Fibrella aestuarina BUZ 2: one gene and its partner. Each later gene encodes a partner of the first gene's protein in a complex. Links are inferred from orthologs where the notes say so. Each region holds a gene or a part of one and is shown on either strand. Other genes may lie near its edges.

The links.
Region 2: the proteins of carB (region 1) and carA are in contact, whole or in part, in a solved structure (PDB 1KEE), measured with the Escherichia coli proteins. The link is inferred for Fibrella aestuarina BUZ 2 from one-to-one orthologs.

The regions. Positions count from the first base shown.
Region 1 is NC_020054.1:788,949-798,274, reverse strand. The notes cover bases 3,455-6,880. They hold carB (carbamoyl-phosphate synthase large subunit), read left to right. Parts: upstream 3,455-3,806; coding sequence 3,807-6,680; downstream 6,681-6,880. Other genes in these bases: FAES_RS03120 (hypothetical protein), read right to left, coding at 6,858-6,880; FAES_RS30585 (hypothetical protein), read left to right, coding at 3,455-3,537. Outside these bases: FAES_RS03145 (T9SS type B sorting domain-containing protein), read right to left, coding at 1-111; FAES_RS03140 (CaiB/BaiF CoA transferase family protein), read right to left, coding at 512-1,654; FAES_RS03135 (hypothetical protein), read right to left, coding at 1,651-3,069; more of FAES_RS30585, read left to right, coding at 3,379-3,454; more of FAES_RS03120, read right to left, coding at 6,881-7,304; FAES_RS03115 (Gfo/Idh/MocA family protein), read left to right, coding at 7,954-9,264. UniProt on the Escherichia coli protein: Large subunit of the glutamine-dependent carbamoyl phosphate synthetase (CPSase).
Region 2 is NC_020054.1:6,543,975-6,550,036, forward strand. Bases 3,260-6,041 are described here. They hold carA (glutamine-hydrolyzing carbamoyl-phosphate synthase small subunit), read right to left. Parts: upstream 5,310-6,041; coding sequence 4,209-5,309; downstream 3,260-4,208. Other genes in these bases: gldG (gliding motility-associated ABC transporter substrate-binding protein GldG), read right to left, coding at 3,260-4,133; rplQ (50S ribosomal protein L17), read right to left, coding at 5,400-6,041. In the rest of the region: FAES_RS27100 (DUF7133 domain-containing protein), read left to right, coding at 1-1,021; dnaN (DNA polymerase III subunit beta), read right to left, coding at 1,281-2,402; more of gldG, read right to left, coding at 2,478-3,259; more of rplQ, read right to left, coding at 6,042-6,062. UniProt on the Escherichia coli protein: Small subunit of the glutamine-dependent carbamoyl phosphate synthetase (CPSase).

The DNA of each region.
Region 1 (9,326 bases):
CAGGGTCCGATCCCCCCGAATGAGGGGTGGCGGCGTGGTGCAGGTCAGTGAAGCAGGAGCAACCGGATGCGCCAACGGCAATGCCAATGCCTTGCCCGTCAGGGTTATCATTACCCCAAGCCACCACCCTATTAAGTGCCCAATTGCCGTTTTCACCAAGCCGTTGTTCGTTGTCGCGATTTCGCCCAATGGATGACGAATTTCATGCCAACTTCGCCTTAAAAGCCTTTGCGGGGCTGTTTGACTAAGCCAACGGCCATTCTATCGGAATTCAGGTAGTGCCAACGATAACGGCATCATTTCATATGAAGCTGCCAGTTAGCCTCACAAATCATGCCAGACAAAATAGAGTATTTATGCCCAAAATTTGGAAACTGAACAATCCCCGCCTTGTTGCAAATAGCCTGTATTTTAACGCTATTGAAACCAAATTTCTAAAATAAACAACAAATACGACGCCGTTTATAAAATCAGGCAAATACTTACATCAATAGCAAACTGGTGGTATTGCTTACGCCGTAAGCCACCCGGTAGGCGTGGCGGGGGTATCTGAAAATTTGATCGGTACACCAATCAGGGGCACCTCACCGGCAACAGGATGCAACTGCGTGTCGATCATGTGCCTAGCCTGATGATAAGGGTGATGCGGGAGTTCGTCGAGGGTGAGCACGGGGGTGATCAGCAGGTCATGCTCGATGCCAAAGGCAGTCCACTCGGCCTGGGTACGTTCGGCAATCAGGGCCTGAATCTGCGCTTTGTAGGTAGCTAGTTCGTCGGGAGTTTGGGGCAGCATGAACGCCAGCCAGTCGGGACGATCGACCAGGGCACAAAACTTCTGCCAGAACTTGGGCTCCAACGTACCCAGCACTATATAGTTAGGCTGAACTGCCTCGGTATCCGCGCGCTTTTCGTCACGGCACCGATAAACACCATAGTTGGGTTGCCCACCCGACAGCGGCATTTCGCCCCGCCTGGGTACGTTGCCAGTACCCGCATACAATGCCTGCGCCACCGATAACAACGGCATGACACAGTCGGTCATCGACACATCAACCTGCTGACCAGTTCCGGTTCGGTGGCGGGCATAGACCGCGGCCAGCGTAGCCATCACACAGCTGTATGCTCCACCCATAATATCAGCCAGCTGTACACCCGGCACAGTTGGTGGTTCGTCGGGCTGTCCCGTCAGGCTCAGCACGCCCGACAGGCCCAGGTAATTGAGGTCGTGGCCAGCCAGGTGCGCATACGGTCCGGTTTGGCCGTAACCCGTTATCGATACATAAATGATACCCGGATTACGGGCAGCAGCGGCCTGATACCCTATGCCCAGGCGATCCAGATGACCGGGCCGAAATTGCTCGACCACGACGTCGGCGGTGTCGAGTAACCGGAAAAAAGCCTCACGGCCGTCGGGCGTCGTGTAGTCGAGGGTAAGCGTTTTCTTCGACCGATTGTAGGCCAGGTAATTGACCGACACACCGTTGATATGCGGCGGAAATACGCTGACATAATCGGGGCTATTGGGGTTCTCGATCTTGGTGACGTCGGCCCCCATATCGGCCATCAACATCGTGCCCAGCGGGCCGGGCAGCAGGCGCGTCAGGTCGAGAATGCGTAGCCCCTGCAAGGGGCCGGTGGTGGGGGTGCGGGTCATGGTCGGGTGGTGGTCACGCTCTTCAGGCGCATCAGCCCGCCCTTCTGTAGGCCTTCAATGCTCGTTGGTTCCAACCCAATTCGGGAGATGACGCCCTGCCAACTGGCGACCCGGCTCAGGTCGATTTCATACACCCGCATTTGCCCGTCGCCAATGATGGGAAAGTCGAGTTCCTGATTGGGTTTGTGGCGAAAATCGTTGTCGCCCTGCCGGGTCCAGATCAGGTGCGCCGACGTTGCGTTGGTCGAGAATGCGGCCTGTATGTAGAGCCTGGGTACGTTGCTGGCTGGTACAAACATAAACGGGCTGGCTACCCGGAACCGATCGGGCCGTAATCCTTCCCACCGTACGTTCAGTGTCGTCTGGATCGGCCAGCCCTGATCACGCGTATTGAAGTACGACCAGCCTTTTCGACCTGTGTCGAACACAAAATCGGGCGTGTTGCGCGGGCGAGGCTGGCTGTAGGCAAACTGCCGAATGGTGTTAACCGACCCAACGATCAACACATACTCGTATTCGTAGACGCCGTTGTAATCCATCTGGTCGACGGGCAATGCCGCTACGTAGCCGGTAGCGTTGTCATACTCGTCGCCTGTTTGGGACGAACCCCAGAAACCACCGCCCCAGTTAAACTCGTTGGGTTTGTAGAGCCCGATCCCTCTGCCCTGCCCGTTGACGATAGCTGCCCAGTTTTCGGAGCAATACTGCACCTCCGACTTGTTGGTGAAGGTTCGATCGCTGATTGCATCATTCGTAAATGGCCGATCACCCTGATAGCTGACAAATCGGTGATAGGGACCGTTGAGGTAAACCGATGGTGTCTCCTGATAACTCGGGTTGTAGAATGAGGTGTCGGTGCGCTGTACGGTCGTTCGACTGCGGACCCGTACGGTGTTATCGCGCAATTCGTACCAATGCTCCATGGTGCATTCGCCAGGTACGTTCACGAGTGGCCACTGAATGCCCGTCGCTTTTGTATACAGGTGCGTGCTATCGATCTTACGCCATTCGATGCTGCGCGCGGGGGTGCCGCTGTAATCGCCTACCTGAACGGGATTCCAGCCGTTGGTTGCCCAGGCTGGGTGGGGTTTCTGCCCGTTGGGTTCGTAAGGCACCGGTCCCGAATACAGGCTATTCTGCACTTGCCGGCCATAATCATGATTGTTGATCATGTTTGTTCCGTTGGCTTCCGACAGGTAGGTGATGGCGCCGCCCAGGTTAGGGTCGATACCCAGCTTGATCAGCGCATTGCTGACAAACACCCGCGTGGTAGGCGGCGGCGGTTTCACGGCTGGCCCATCGCCACCCCGGTTGGGGAAGGTATACGGCGTGTTGATATCACGGGGCGGTTCGTAGGTCGCACAGCCGAGCAGCAGGATAGAAAAAACGACAAGCGTAGCGATGCGTTGACTCATAACGTATACAAAAGGTACAGGTTGCGGGGTACGAAACGACCCGAAGTTACGGCATAGGGCGCATAGGCACATGATTGGTCTATGGTTTCTGAGGGACAGGCATACCAAAAGCTAATTAGCTGCCCCAACGGTAAACAGTAGCGAATCCGGTCAGTTATAAATCTATATAACTAATAGACTGCTACAACTATCGCTAACCACAAAACCACTGACCAGCCGGGCTCGAACGACAATCAGCCGCATGGCGAACACACGCGTAACCACGACGCCCACGACACGAGTCATCAGCGCCCCAACGGGGAGCGATACATGACCAACGCCAATAAGAGCAAACAGGAACCTGAAGACAATCACGCACCGATGGGTCGCCAGGGGACGCCCGGCGGCAAGACCAAGACCAAACTAGCCGACGAACGTGGTGGTCATGGACACTCGGGCCACAGCAACAGCCGTAACGGCAGCCGGTAACGGCACAAGGCGATTGACAACGAACCTTAAAAGGGCGTTTCGGCTAACAGACCGAAACGCCCTTTTAAGTGTATGTGGTACGCTACTTCTTCGAAAATACTGGTTTATCAAATGAGGCCAACCGGTTATATCTGATTTTAACGGGCATTCTGGTTGTATTCCGCCGCTATACCCCCTACTTTTGCGGGATTTTTGCCCATACCTCTCGACCGAGGCTGGTCAGAATCAAGGCGTTATTTGTTCGTTATATCCGTCTTTTTGGCCCCATCATGCCCAAAAATCCCAATCTCCGCTCGGTTCTTATCATCGGCTCCGGCCCCATCGTCATCGGTCAGGCATGCGAATTCGACTACTCGGGTTCACAAGCTGCCCGGTCTATCCGCGAAGAAGGTATCGAGGTGGCGCTGATCAACTCCAATCCGGCCACGATCATGACCGACCCGATCAACGCGGACTATGTGTACCTGAAACCGCTGGAGAAAAAGTCGATCATCGAGATTCTGGAAAAACACCAGCAAATGGGGAAACCCATCAACGCCGTGTTGCCCACGATGGGCGGTCAGACCGCCCTCAACCTCGCCATCGACTGCGACAAGGCCGGTATCTGGGAGAAGTACGATGTTCAGATCATCGGCGTCGACATCAAGGCCATCGAGACCACCGAAGACCGCGAGAAGTTCCGCCTGCTGATGCTTCAGTTGGGTGCCGGTGTCTGCAAAGGCCGCACGGCCCGCTCGTTTCTGGAAGGCAAAGAGATCGCGCAGGAAATTGGCTTCCCGCTCGTTATCCGGCCCTCGTTCACGCTGGGGGGAACCGGTGGCGGTTTCGTCAACGTACCCGAAGATTTCGACAAAGCGCTGACCCACGGCCTGCACGCCTCACCCGTTCACGAGGTGCTGGTGGAGCAAAGTGTCATGGGCTGGAAAGAGTATGAGCTCGAACTGCTGCGCGACGGGAACGGCAACTTCATCATCGTCTGTTCGATCGAGAACTTCGACCCGATGGGCGTGCATACCGGCGACAGCATCACGGTAGCCCCCGCCATGACCCTGCCCGACACGCTGTATCAGCAAATGCGCGATCTGGCCATTCGGGTGATGAACGGCATCGGGCAATTTGCCGGTGGCTGTAACATCCAGTTTTCGGTCAACCCCGAAACCGACGATATCATCGTGATCGAGGTGAACCCGCGGGTGAGCCGGTCGTCGGCGCTGGCATCGAAAGCTACAGGCTATCCCATCGCCCGGATCGCGGCGAAAATGGCCGTGGGGTATAACCTCGACGAACTGATCAACCCGATCACGGGCACGACGTCGGCCTTTTTCGAGCCGGCGATCGACTACGTGATCGTGAAAGTACCGCGCTGGAACTTCGACAAATTCCCCGGCGCCGACCGATCGCTGGGCCTACAGATGAAGTCGGTGGGTGAGGCGATGGGCATTGGGCGGAACTTCCAGGAAGCCCTGCAAAAAGCCTGTCAGAGCCTCGAAATCCGGCGCAACGGGCTGGGTGCCGATGGCCGGGAGCTGACCGACATCAACGCGCTGAAACACAGCCTGGAGCACCCGAGCTGGAACCGCCTGTTCCATATCTACGATGCCTTCAAGGCGGGTATGTCGTTCAGCACCATTCGGAAGCTGACCAAAATCGACCCCTGGTTCCTGCATCAGATCGAAGAGCTGATCGAACTGGAGCGCGAGATTGCCCAGTACGACCTCGACGACCTGCCGCCCGAACTGCTGCGCACGGCCAAGCAGAAAGGCTACGCCGACCGGCAGCTGGCGCACATCCTGCAGGTACGTGAGAGCAAGATTTACAACTACCGCCAGAACCACAACATCCGCCGGGTGTACAAGTGCGTGGATACCTGCGCGGCGGAGTTTGAGGCCAAAACGCCCTACTACTACTCGACCTTCAACAACCAGTTGCCCATCACGCTCGACCGGCCCGAACCGGTGTCTGACCTGCCCGGCAACGAGTCGATCCGGTCGAACCGCAAGAAAGTGGTGATTCTGGGTTCAGGCCCGAACCGTATTGGGCAGGGGATCGAGTTTGACTACTCGTGCGTCCACGGTGTACTGGCCGCCAAAGAGGCGGGCTACGAGACGATCATGATCAACTGTAACCCAGAAACCGTCTCGACCGACCCCGATATTGCCGATAAGCTGTACTTCGAGCCGGTGTTCTGGGAGCACGTGCACGCCATCATTCAGCACGAGCAACCCGAAGGCGTAATTGTGCAGCTGGGCGGGCAGACGGCCCTAAAAATGGCCGAGAAACTGACGCGCTACGGCATCAAGATCATCGGTACGAGTTGGGAGGCCCTCGACCTGGCCGAAGATCGGGGCCTCTTCTCGGGCATGCTGCGCGAGCTCGACATTCCGTACCCGAAGTTCGGGACGGTGCGCGAATCAGAGGCAGCCATCGACCTGTCGCGGGAGCTGGGCTTCCCACTGCTGGTACGGCCCAGCTACGTGTTGGGCGGGCAGAGCATGAAGATCGTCATCAACGAAACGGAGCTGGAGCAGCACGTGATGAAGATCCTGAGCGACATTCCCGACAACAACATCCTGCTCGACCATTTCCTCGAAAACGCCATCGAAGCCGAATCGGATGCCATCTGCGACGGCGAGAATGTGTACATCATCGGGATTATGGAACATATCGAACCGGCGGGTATCCACTCGGGCGACTCGTATGCACTGCTCCCACCCTTCGACCTGAGTGAGGCGGTGATTGCGCAGATCGAAGAGTACACCAAAAAGATTGCGGTGGCGCTGAAAACCAAAGGGTTGATCAACATTCAGTTCGCCATCAAAGACGAGAAGGTGTACGTGATCGAGGCCAACCCGCGCGCCAGCCGCACGGTGCCGTTTATCTGCAAAGCCTACCAGGAGCCGTATGTCAACTACGCCACGAAGGTGATGCTGGGTGCGAAGGTGACCGACTTCACATTTAACCCGGTGAAGAAGGGATACGCCATCAAGATTCCGGTGTTCTCGTTCAACAAATTCCCGAACGTGAACAAAGAACTCGGCCCCGAAATGAAATCGACCGGCGAAGGCATCTATTTCATCGACGACCTCAAGGATGAGTTTTTCCTCAAGGTCTACTCCGAGCGCAATCTGTATCTGAGCCGGTAGGACTTACTAGCTAAAAAATGGAATCGGCCAACGTACCTGAATAATCTAGGTACGTTGGCCGATTCCATTTTTAGCTAGTAAGCCTGATACCAGTAATACCAGATGGTATGCACCAGCTTATAACCACGCGCCCATGAAGAATCGACCACGTAGAAGCGATGGGTTCTTGGCTCAGATTTAGTTTTGTACTCTATACCTTCTGTAGCCTATAACCTTAACAGGTTGCAGCATCACACTATTAACCTGTTCGCCGTAATAGCCAACATCTTCTGGTATAAGTAGCTGACCATTGTGTTCATCTCTTAAGGAGAAGGAAACCGGTAGGATGTAATGACCAACGTAGCTTGGATTTAAAGGAGGAAGCCGCTTGAGCGCTGATTCCACGACGGCATCGTAAAACTTGTGGTGAACCTCTTCAGTGGGATGTCTTATGATTTTGACATGCTCAACGTGCCCACGTTCGTTAATCGTAAAGCGCGCGTAGACCATCAGAGCGATCTTGTGTTGATCAGACACTGGAGGGTAAGTAACCCGTCGGCTTATTACTTTCTTGTAGGTCGGGTCCTTATCCAAGGGAGCTGTATCGAGTAAGGACGGATTTGCTGCTACCAACAGATACAACATAAGCGGGATGGAGACAATACAGGACATAAGTGGGTAGTAGTAAGTATGTTGTGATGAAGCACTGCGGTAGAAAGGTATACAATCTGTGAAGCAGCGCGCAAGCATCAACCGTAATTTGAACCAGTTACTAACCTGCTTCTAATACGCTCACTCACTGCATGTTGCTTTCTCTGAGCGCTCATGGCTCACATAACATTCCCGAACGTCAACAAAGAATTCGGCCCCGAGATGAAATCGACCGGAGAAGACAGGTGCTTCATCGATGGCCTCAAAGATGGTTTTTCCCTGAAGGTCTACTCTGAGTGCCCGGATGAGTTACGCCGACTTCTCATTAGTGTCCCATACATTCAGGCATGACAAGCTGAAATTTACGCTACTAGCAAAGTAGTCTACTAAAATCGTTGTTTTTCTGCTGTAGTGCGCAAACGTTTGTCCTACGACGTGCAAACGTTTGCGCATCCAGATCCATCGATTTTGCTGGTTGTCACGCCGCGCTCGGTCTTTGCTCAGGGCGTTCAGGTGCCTAATTTCCCTAAGCCATTGGGTGCTTATTCGAGCGTTATTCTGCTTTTCTATCCGTTTTTGTATGACTACTACACGTCGCTCCTTTCTGCGAACGGCTGCCCTCGGCAGCGTGAGTGCCCCTCTGATGCCAAGCCTGTTCACTACAGCATCGGCCAGTGCCCGCCCGCCAGTACTGAGCAAAGTACGACTAGGATTTATCGGCGTGGGCGCCCGAGGGATCTACCACGTCCAGCAGGCCCTCTACCGCGAGGATGTGGAGATAGTGGCCATCTGCGACATTGACCAACAGGCCATCGCCCGCACCAACACCCTGATTGCGAAAGCAGGTCGGAAAGCGCCGGTTGCCTATACCAAGGGCGACGAAGCCTTTCTGGAACTGCTTAAGCGCGACGACATCGACGGGGTGGTGATTGCAACGCCCTGGGAATGGCACACACCGATGGCCGTTGCTACGATGAAAGCACGCAAATATGCCGGGCTGGAAGTCTCGGCGACGGTGACGCTGAAAGAATCGTGGGATCTGGTCAACACCTACGAGAAAACCGGCGCCCACTGCATGTTGCTCGAAAATGTCTGCTACCGCCGCGACGTGATGGCCATTCTGAACATGGTCCGGCAGGGCATGTTTGGCGAAATGACGTACGCCCACTGCGGTTACCAGCACGACCTGCGCAACATCAAATTCAACGACGGTAAATCCATCTCGGGCGTGGGCGCTGAGTTTGGCGAAAAAGGGTATTCGGAGGCGCATTGGCGCACCCAGCACTCGGTCGATCGCAACGGCGATCTGTACCCGACTCACGGCCTTGGCCCCGTAGCGCACTGGCTCAACATCAACCGCGGGAATCGCTTCACGTACCTGACGTCAATGGCGACCCAGAGCCGGGGGCTGCACAACTACGTGGTTGCCAAGGGCGGCCCCGACCACCCCAACGTGAAGGTCAAGTTCAAGCTGGGCGACGTGGTCACCACGATGGTGCAGTGCGCCAACGGCGAAAACATCACCATCATTCATGACACCAATTCGCCCCGCCCCTACTCGCTGGGGTTCCGGGCGCAGGGTACGCAGGGCATCTGGATGGACGACGGCGACACCATCTACCTGGAGGGGGTAAGTCCCAAACCGCACCAGTGGGAACCGTTTGCGCCTTATCAGGACAAGTACGATCATCCTCTCTGGAAACAGCACGCACAAGCCGCCCAGAATGCCGGCCACGGCGGTATCGATTTCTTTGTTTTACGTGGTTTCATCGAAGCCATCAAGAACCAGGTAGCGCCGCCTATCGACGTGTATGATGCGGCTGCCTGGAGCGCCATCAGCCCGCTATCGGAGCAGAGCATTGCCGCCGGTAGCAAGCCTATGGAAATTCCGGATTTCACGCGCGGTAAGTGGAAGACGAACAAGCCCATTTTTGGCCTCAACGAACTCTACTAATCCTTACCCACCGTAACTGACTTCGCCTGGCGCCACCCGGCCAATTTACCTTGACCTACCGC
Region 2 (6,062 bases), 5.8 Mb from region 1 along the record:
CACTGCTTCCAACGGGGCGGGCATCCGGCAGCAACTGCGCGGGGCGTTTAACCCGCTGGGTAGGCCCGGCCGCATGTATGCCTGCGTGCCGTATCGGGGCTGGGTGATGCAGATTACCCCAACGGGCCAAACGATTCCTTATGCGCTGGGCTTCCGCTCGCCGGACGGACTGGGCTTCGATGCACAGGGTCGGTTTCTAGTCACCGATAATCAAGGCGATTGGCTCGGCACCAGCAAATTGCATGTGGTAAAACCGGGTGCTTTTCACGGGCACGTAACCAGCCTGGTCTGGAAGGGCGATTTCCCTAAAATCGACCCGCTTACCTTGCCTGTTTCTACCCTAGACAGCCTGCGCACCCACGAGGCCGTTGCGTTTCCGCACAGCCTAATGGCCCACTCACCTACGCAGCCGGTTGTCGACAATACAGGGGGCAAGTTCGGGCCGTTTGCGGGCCAAACGTTTGTTGGGGAAATGGACTACCCGCATCTGCTGCGCGTGCTGCTGGAAGAGATTGGTGGCCAAACGCAGGGGGCCTGTATTCCGTTTCTGGCTAAAGGGGGACAGCGAATAGGCAACCATCGGCTTGCTTTCGGCCCCGATGGCAGCCTCTACCTGGGTCAAACCGATCATGGCTGGACCGGGGCTCAGGGTATCCAACGAGTTCGTTTTAAAGGCGGGCAGTTTCTCGATATTGCCGCCATGCACCTGACCGCTACCGGTTTTGAACTGAACTTTACGCTCCCGGTACGCGAGGCCGAAGCCCGTGAGCTGGCCAATTACACTTTCCAACGCTATCAGTACAAATACCACCGCGATTATGGCTCGCCGCAGATCAACAAAGCGACGGTGCCGGTTCAGGCAGTGCGACTGTCGCCCGATCGCCGCACCGTGTCGATCGACATAACTGACCTCCAGGAAGGCTTTATCTATGAATTGTCGATGGGCCGATTACAGACCGAAACCGGAAAGAAGTTGCTGAATACGACCATTTGCTACACGCTTAATAAACTTAACAAATAAGTCATTCCACTCAATTATTTCTTTCCATTATCCTATTCCGTATCTTTGTAGACGTACAGTTTCCTATTCCTGAACCCTTTCCTTTCTTGTCTGGCGAAGCGTCACCTCGAAGCTTATCGAGTCTTCCCCACTCTTGTCACGCCGAGTTGGCTGAAGACTGTGGCTCCGGGGTTTCTGCGCCTCGCCAACACTTGTCAAACACAAAGCCCCGGCTCTCTTTCGATAGCCGGGGTTTTTTAGTTAATCGTTGCGAACTCGCTTATGCGTAGGTATTCAGCATGACGGGCATGACCAGCATCAGAATCTCTTCGTCCTCTTCCTTGTCAGCGGGGATGATCAGGCCGGCGCGGTTCGGTGCCGACATTTCCAGCGAAATCATTTTGGCGCTCAGGTTGCTCAGCATCTCCGACAACAGTTTGGCGTTGAAGCCAATTTCCATTTCATCGCCGTCGTATTCACAAAGCAGTTTTTCATTGGCCTCGTTTGAATAGTCCAGATCTTCTGCCGAGATCGTGAGGCTGTTGGCCTTCATCGACAGCCGAATCTGATGCGTCGTCCGGTTGGCGTAGATCATAATCCGCTTCAGCGAGTTCAGCAGATCGGCGCGGCCGATCGTCAGCACGTTCGTGTTGTTGGTCGGAATGGCGTTTTCGTAATCGGGGAAACGCTCGTCGATCAGGCGGCAGATCAGTTGGGTCGGGCCAAACGAAAAAGACGCGTTAGCCTGGCTCAGTTCCACCTTTACGTCGGCCCCTTCCGGCAACGACGCTTTCAGCAACGACAGGGCCTTGCGCGGGATGATGAGCGAGGTGCTAGCCGTGGTCTGGATGTCGGTGCGGCGGTACCGGATCAGCCGGTGGCCGTCGGTAGCCACAAACGTAGCGTTGTCGCTGTTCAGTTGTAGATAAACACCCGTCATGGCCGGGCGCAGATCGTCGGTGCTGGTGGCGAAGGCCGTATTGTTGATGGCGCTCAGCAGGGCATCCGATGAGAGTTCGACCGACAGGTTTTTGTTGACGCCCGGAATTTTGGGGAAGTCGATCGGGTTCTCGCCGGATAGTTTGAAGCGGCCGTTATCAGTCAGGATTTCGGTGCCAAACGTATCGGTGTTGATATTGATCGTAATCGGTTGTTCGGGCAGGCTCCGTAGCGTATCGAGCAGCAGCTTGGCCGGAATGGCGATCGCACCGTTCTCCGACGCATCCACCGGAATCTGCGTCGTCATGGTGGTTTGCAGGTCAGAGGCCGTTACGGTAAGGGTGCCCTCTTCAATCCGAAACAAAAAGTTTTCGAGAATCGGGACGATCGGGTTCGCCGCCACCACACCGTTGATGTTCAGCAGGTTCTTGAGCAGTACGGAAGAGGATACAATAAATTTCATAAGCCGCTTTCTAGCAAAATCTTGTAAGACAAAAGTAACGAAAATAAGTCCATTTTCGGCCCGCCGCTGACTCAATTATCGGGCATATTGTCGCCGTCTGATCGCCTGCCAGATCAGGCCCAATGCCAACACCAGCGCCAGCGGCCCCAGCACATTCAAGGCCTGCCACTGGGTACGTTCCGCACCGATTTTGACGCTGTCGAGCGGGCGCAGGGGCACCTCACGCTGCCGCGCCACAATCAGTCCCTCGGGGTCGACGAGGTAATCGATGGCGTTCAATATGAAGTCTTTGTTAGCGAATTGGGTCCGCGTAAACCGGTCATACCCCAGCGGTAAGGGCGCTTTGCGTTTGTAATCGACATCGTTGACGACCAGATCACCATCCGAGCAAAGCAGCACCTTCGCCGCTACGCCCGTTTCGCGGTACCCATTCTTGAGTGAATCGGGTAGGAGCTGATTGGCAAAGAGTGAGGCAAACGACCCTTCCAGCAACGTACCTACCGACCGCACGCCGCCCAGGTACGTTGCCGGGTCGGGTTGTTGCCGGGCTTCGTTGTAGCTAACCAGCGTTGGTGTTTTCAGTACCTGAGTGTAGGCCGATGTTTTGAGCAGCACCGTTTTATGAATACCGTTGGCGCGCACGGTGTCGATGGTGCTGACAAATCGGCCGTAAATCGCGTCGAGATTACGCGTGATGGGGCTGTCGCCAAACGAATTCAGCACCGGGTAGAATCGCCACGGCACCAGTTGAATGTTCGGCTTATCGCCCATATTCCCCACGTTGAGCGGGATCACGCCACAATTGAGGTCCTTCACGACGTCTTTATTCACGCGGGCACCCCAGTTGAAAAATAACTCATCGAGACCCAGCACGAGCGGTTGGGCGTAAGAGCCTTCGGTGCCGACGCTGTCGATACGCTGTCCGTCCACCACAAACAGCGCCCGGCCCCCTTTCACCACATACTGATCGAGTTTGAAGATCTCGCTTTCCACAAAAGGCTGATCGGGTTTCAGCACCAGCAGCGCATCGACGCCCTCAACCGGGCCGGGTTTACGTAAGTCCACAAAAAACAGGTCATACGTTTCCTGAATCGACGCCAGCACGTCGGAAAACCGCTCGGGGGGAACCTGCGTATGGCCAAATACCAATCCCACCCGGCGCCGACTGCCTTCGGGCTGCGTGAGTCGCCGGATAGCCGCCGCCAGCTGATACTCGACGCCCTCATACGACTGGTTCAACTGCTCTTCGGGCGAGGCGGCTTTGTTGCCCTTTAAGAGCAAAACGCCGATCTGTTTACCCTCGTAATGCACGACAGCGCCCGGGACCACGAGCTGTTCGGTACGTTTTCCGCCCTGGTTGGCAAACAGGTTGGTGGGTTGGAGGCCTAGTGCTGCCAGTTCCGCCAGCCGCTTATTTTGCTCGGTCGTTGTGCCGGTAATGGGGTCGATAAACCGGTAACTTATGTTGCTTTCGCCCTCCGCTTTGAACCCTTCCAGTGTTTCGCGCACGGCGGTTTCGAGGCGTCGGAAACCGGGCGGCAGGTTGCCGGTCAGGTACACATCGACATGCACGCGGGCGGGTAACGTGGCCAGCAGTTGACGGGTACCGTCGGTCAGGGTATATCGTTTATCACTGGTCAGGTCGAACCGGGCATAGACGAACGCCGAGAGCAGGTTGATGACAATCAACCCCAGCAGAAGCCCCAAAAAGCGCTTGGTGGATAGAGACATACGGCTTAGTAACGAAAAAGCCTCCGCTGGTGAGGCGTTGGCTTTTCAAAATTAGTACGATGCGGGCTGGATGCCTTACTGCATGAGCGTCACAAAATCGTCGAACAGGTAGCGTGAATCGTGCGGGCCAGGCGACGCTTCGGGGTGATACTGCACCGAGAACGCCGGTTTGTCTTTCCGGCGAATCCCCTCGATGGTGTTATCGTTCAGGTTGATGTGGGTCACCTCCACGTTGCCGTGGTCTTGCACTTCGTCGGCCTTCACGGCAAACCCGTGGTTCTGCGAGGTCACCTCGCACAGCCCCGTGATCAGGTTTTTAACCGGGTGGTTCAGCCCACGGTGGCCGTTGTGCATTTTATAGGTGTCGATGCCACTGGCCCGCGACAGAATCTGGTGCCCCAGGCAAATACCAAACAGCGGTTTTTCGGTTTCCAGCGCCTGCTTCACCGTCTCGACAGCATAGGGCATAGCGGCCGGGTCACCAGGTCCGTTTGAGATAAAAAACCCGTCGGGGTTGAAGGCCTGTAGTTCGGCAAACGGGGTTTGCGCCGGGAACACTTTACAGTACGCGCCGCGGTCGGCCAGGTTCTGCACGATGCTCTTCTTCACACCCAGATCCAGCACCGCCACTTTCAACCGCGCATCTTCCTGCCCAACGGTGTAGATCGCCTTCGTGCTTACCTCCGACGACAACTCCAGCCCGGCCATGTCAGGTACGTTGTTCAGTTCGGCCAGTAATTGATCGGGGTCCAGCACAGCCGAGGAGATGATGCAGTTCATTACCCCTTTGCTCCGAATGTGCCGTACCAGCTGCCGCGTATCGATGCCATGAATCCCGACGATGTTGGCTTTTTCGAAGTAATCCTGCAAAGAGCCATCGGCCAGGTGACGCGAGAAAATGGGTGAAAAGAAATTGCACACCATCCCCCGGATTTTCACCCCGGCCGATTCTTCTTCCAGCCCAAGCTGAATGCCGTAGTTACCGATGTGTGAGGTTGTATTCACGATCACCTGCCCGTAATAGGACGGATCCGTGTAAATCTCCTGATAACCGGTCATGCCTGTGTTGAAGCAAATTTCGCCACCAGCGGTACCGATCTTACCTAAGGCAAAACCGTCAAAGACGCTACCATCCTGCAATACCAATAATGCCTTGGGTTGTTGGGGACGTGTCATGAAGCTCGTTGGGTATCTGTTTATTGGTTAAAAAAAAGGGTTAACCGATGACCGGCTAACCCAATTTCTGTATGACATCTGGTTTTGTCATTATTCAGCAGCTTGTTCGCGACCACCTTTCAGGCGATCGGTCAACGCTTTGAATTCATCTGTTTTTCCGTCGCGGAGCAGAGCAGCCTGCTCATTCCACGTCGTTACATCAGCGATGTTAAATTGGTTCCCGGCGGCATCCAGAATAGCCCGTACGTCTTCGTCCTTGGCATCAGCCAGTTGAGCGAAAGTCGTGATACCGGCGTTGTTCAGCAACTCGGCGATTTTAGGACCAATGCCTTCGATGATTTTCAGGTCATCAGCAGCGGGAGCTTCGGCAGCCTCCGCTACAGGGGCGGCCTCAGTAGCAGCCGGTGCTTCGTCAGCAGCGACAGCCGCTACGGGAGCAGCATCACCCGCGTTGTCGGCCTTACGACCTGAACCACCCCGACGGCTACGACGCGTCTTGGTAGCAGCCTGTTCGGCGGCCGCCGTCAGCAGCGTTTCGTTGAAGTCAACGAGTTCAATCAGGCAGGTATCAGCGCCGTCACCTTTCCGGTTGCCCAGTTTGATGATCCGCGTGTAGCCACCCGGGCGAGTTGCGATCTTGTCCGACACCGTGTCGAACAACTCTTTCATCCCTTCTTTATGGTTCAGGGATTTGAAGACAATCTTCCGGTTCTGGTTGTTGTCTTCTTTTGCACGCGTCAGGATCGGCTCAAC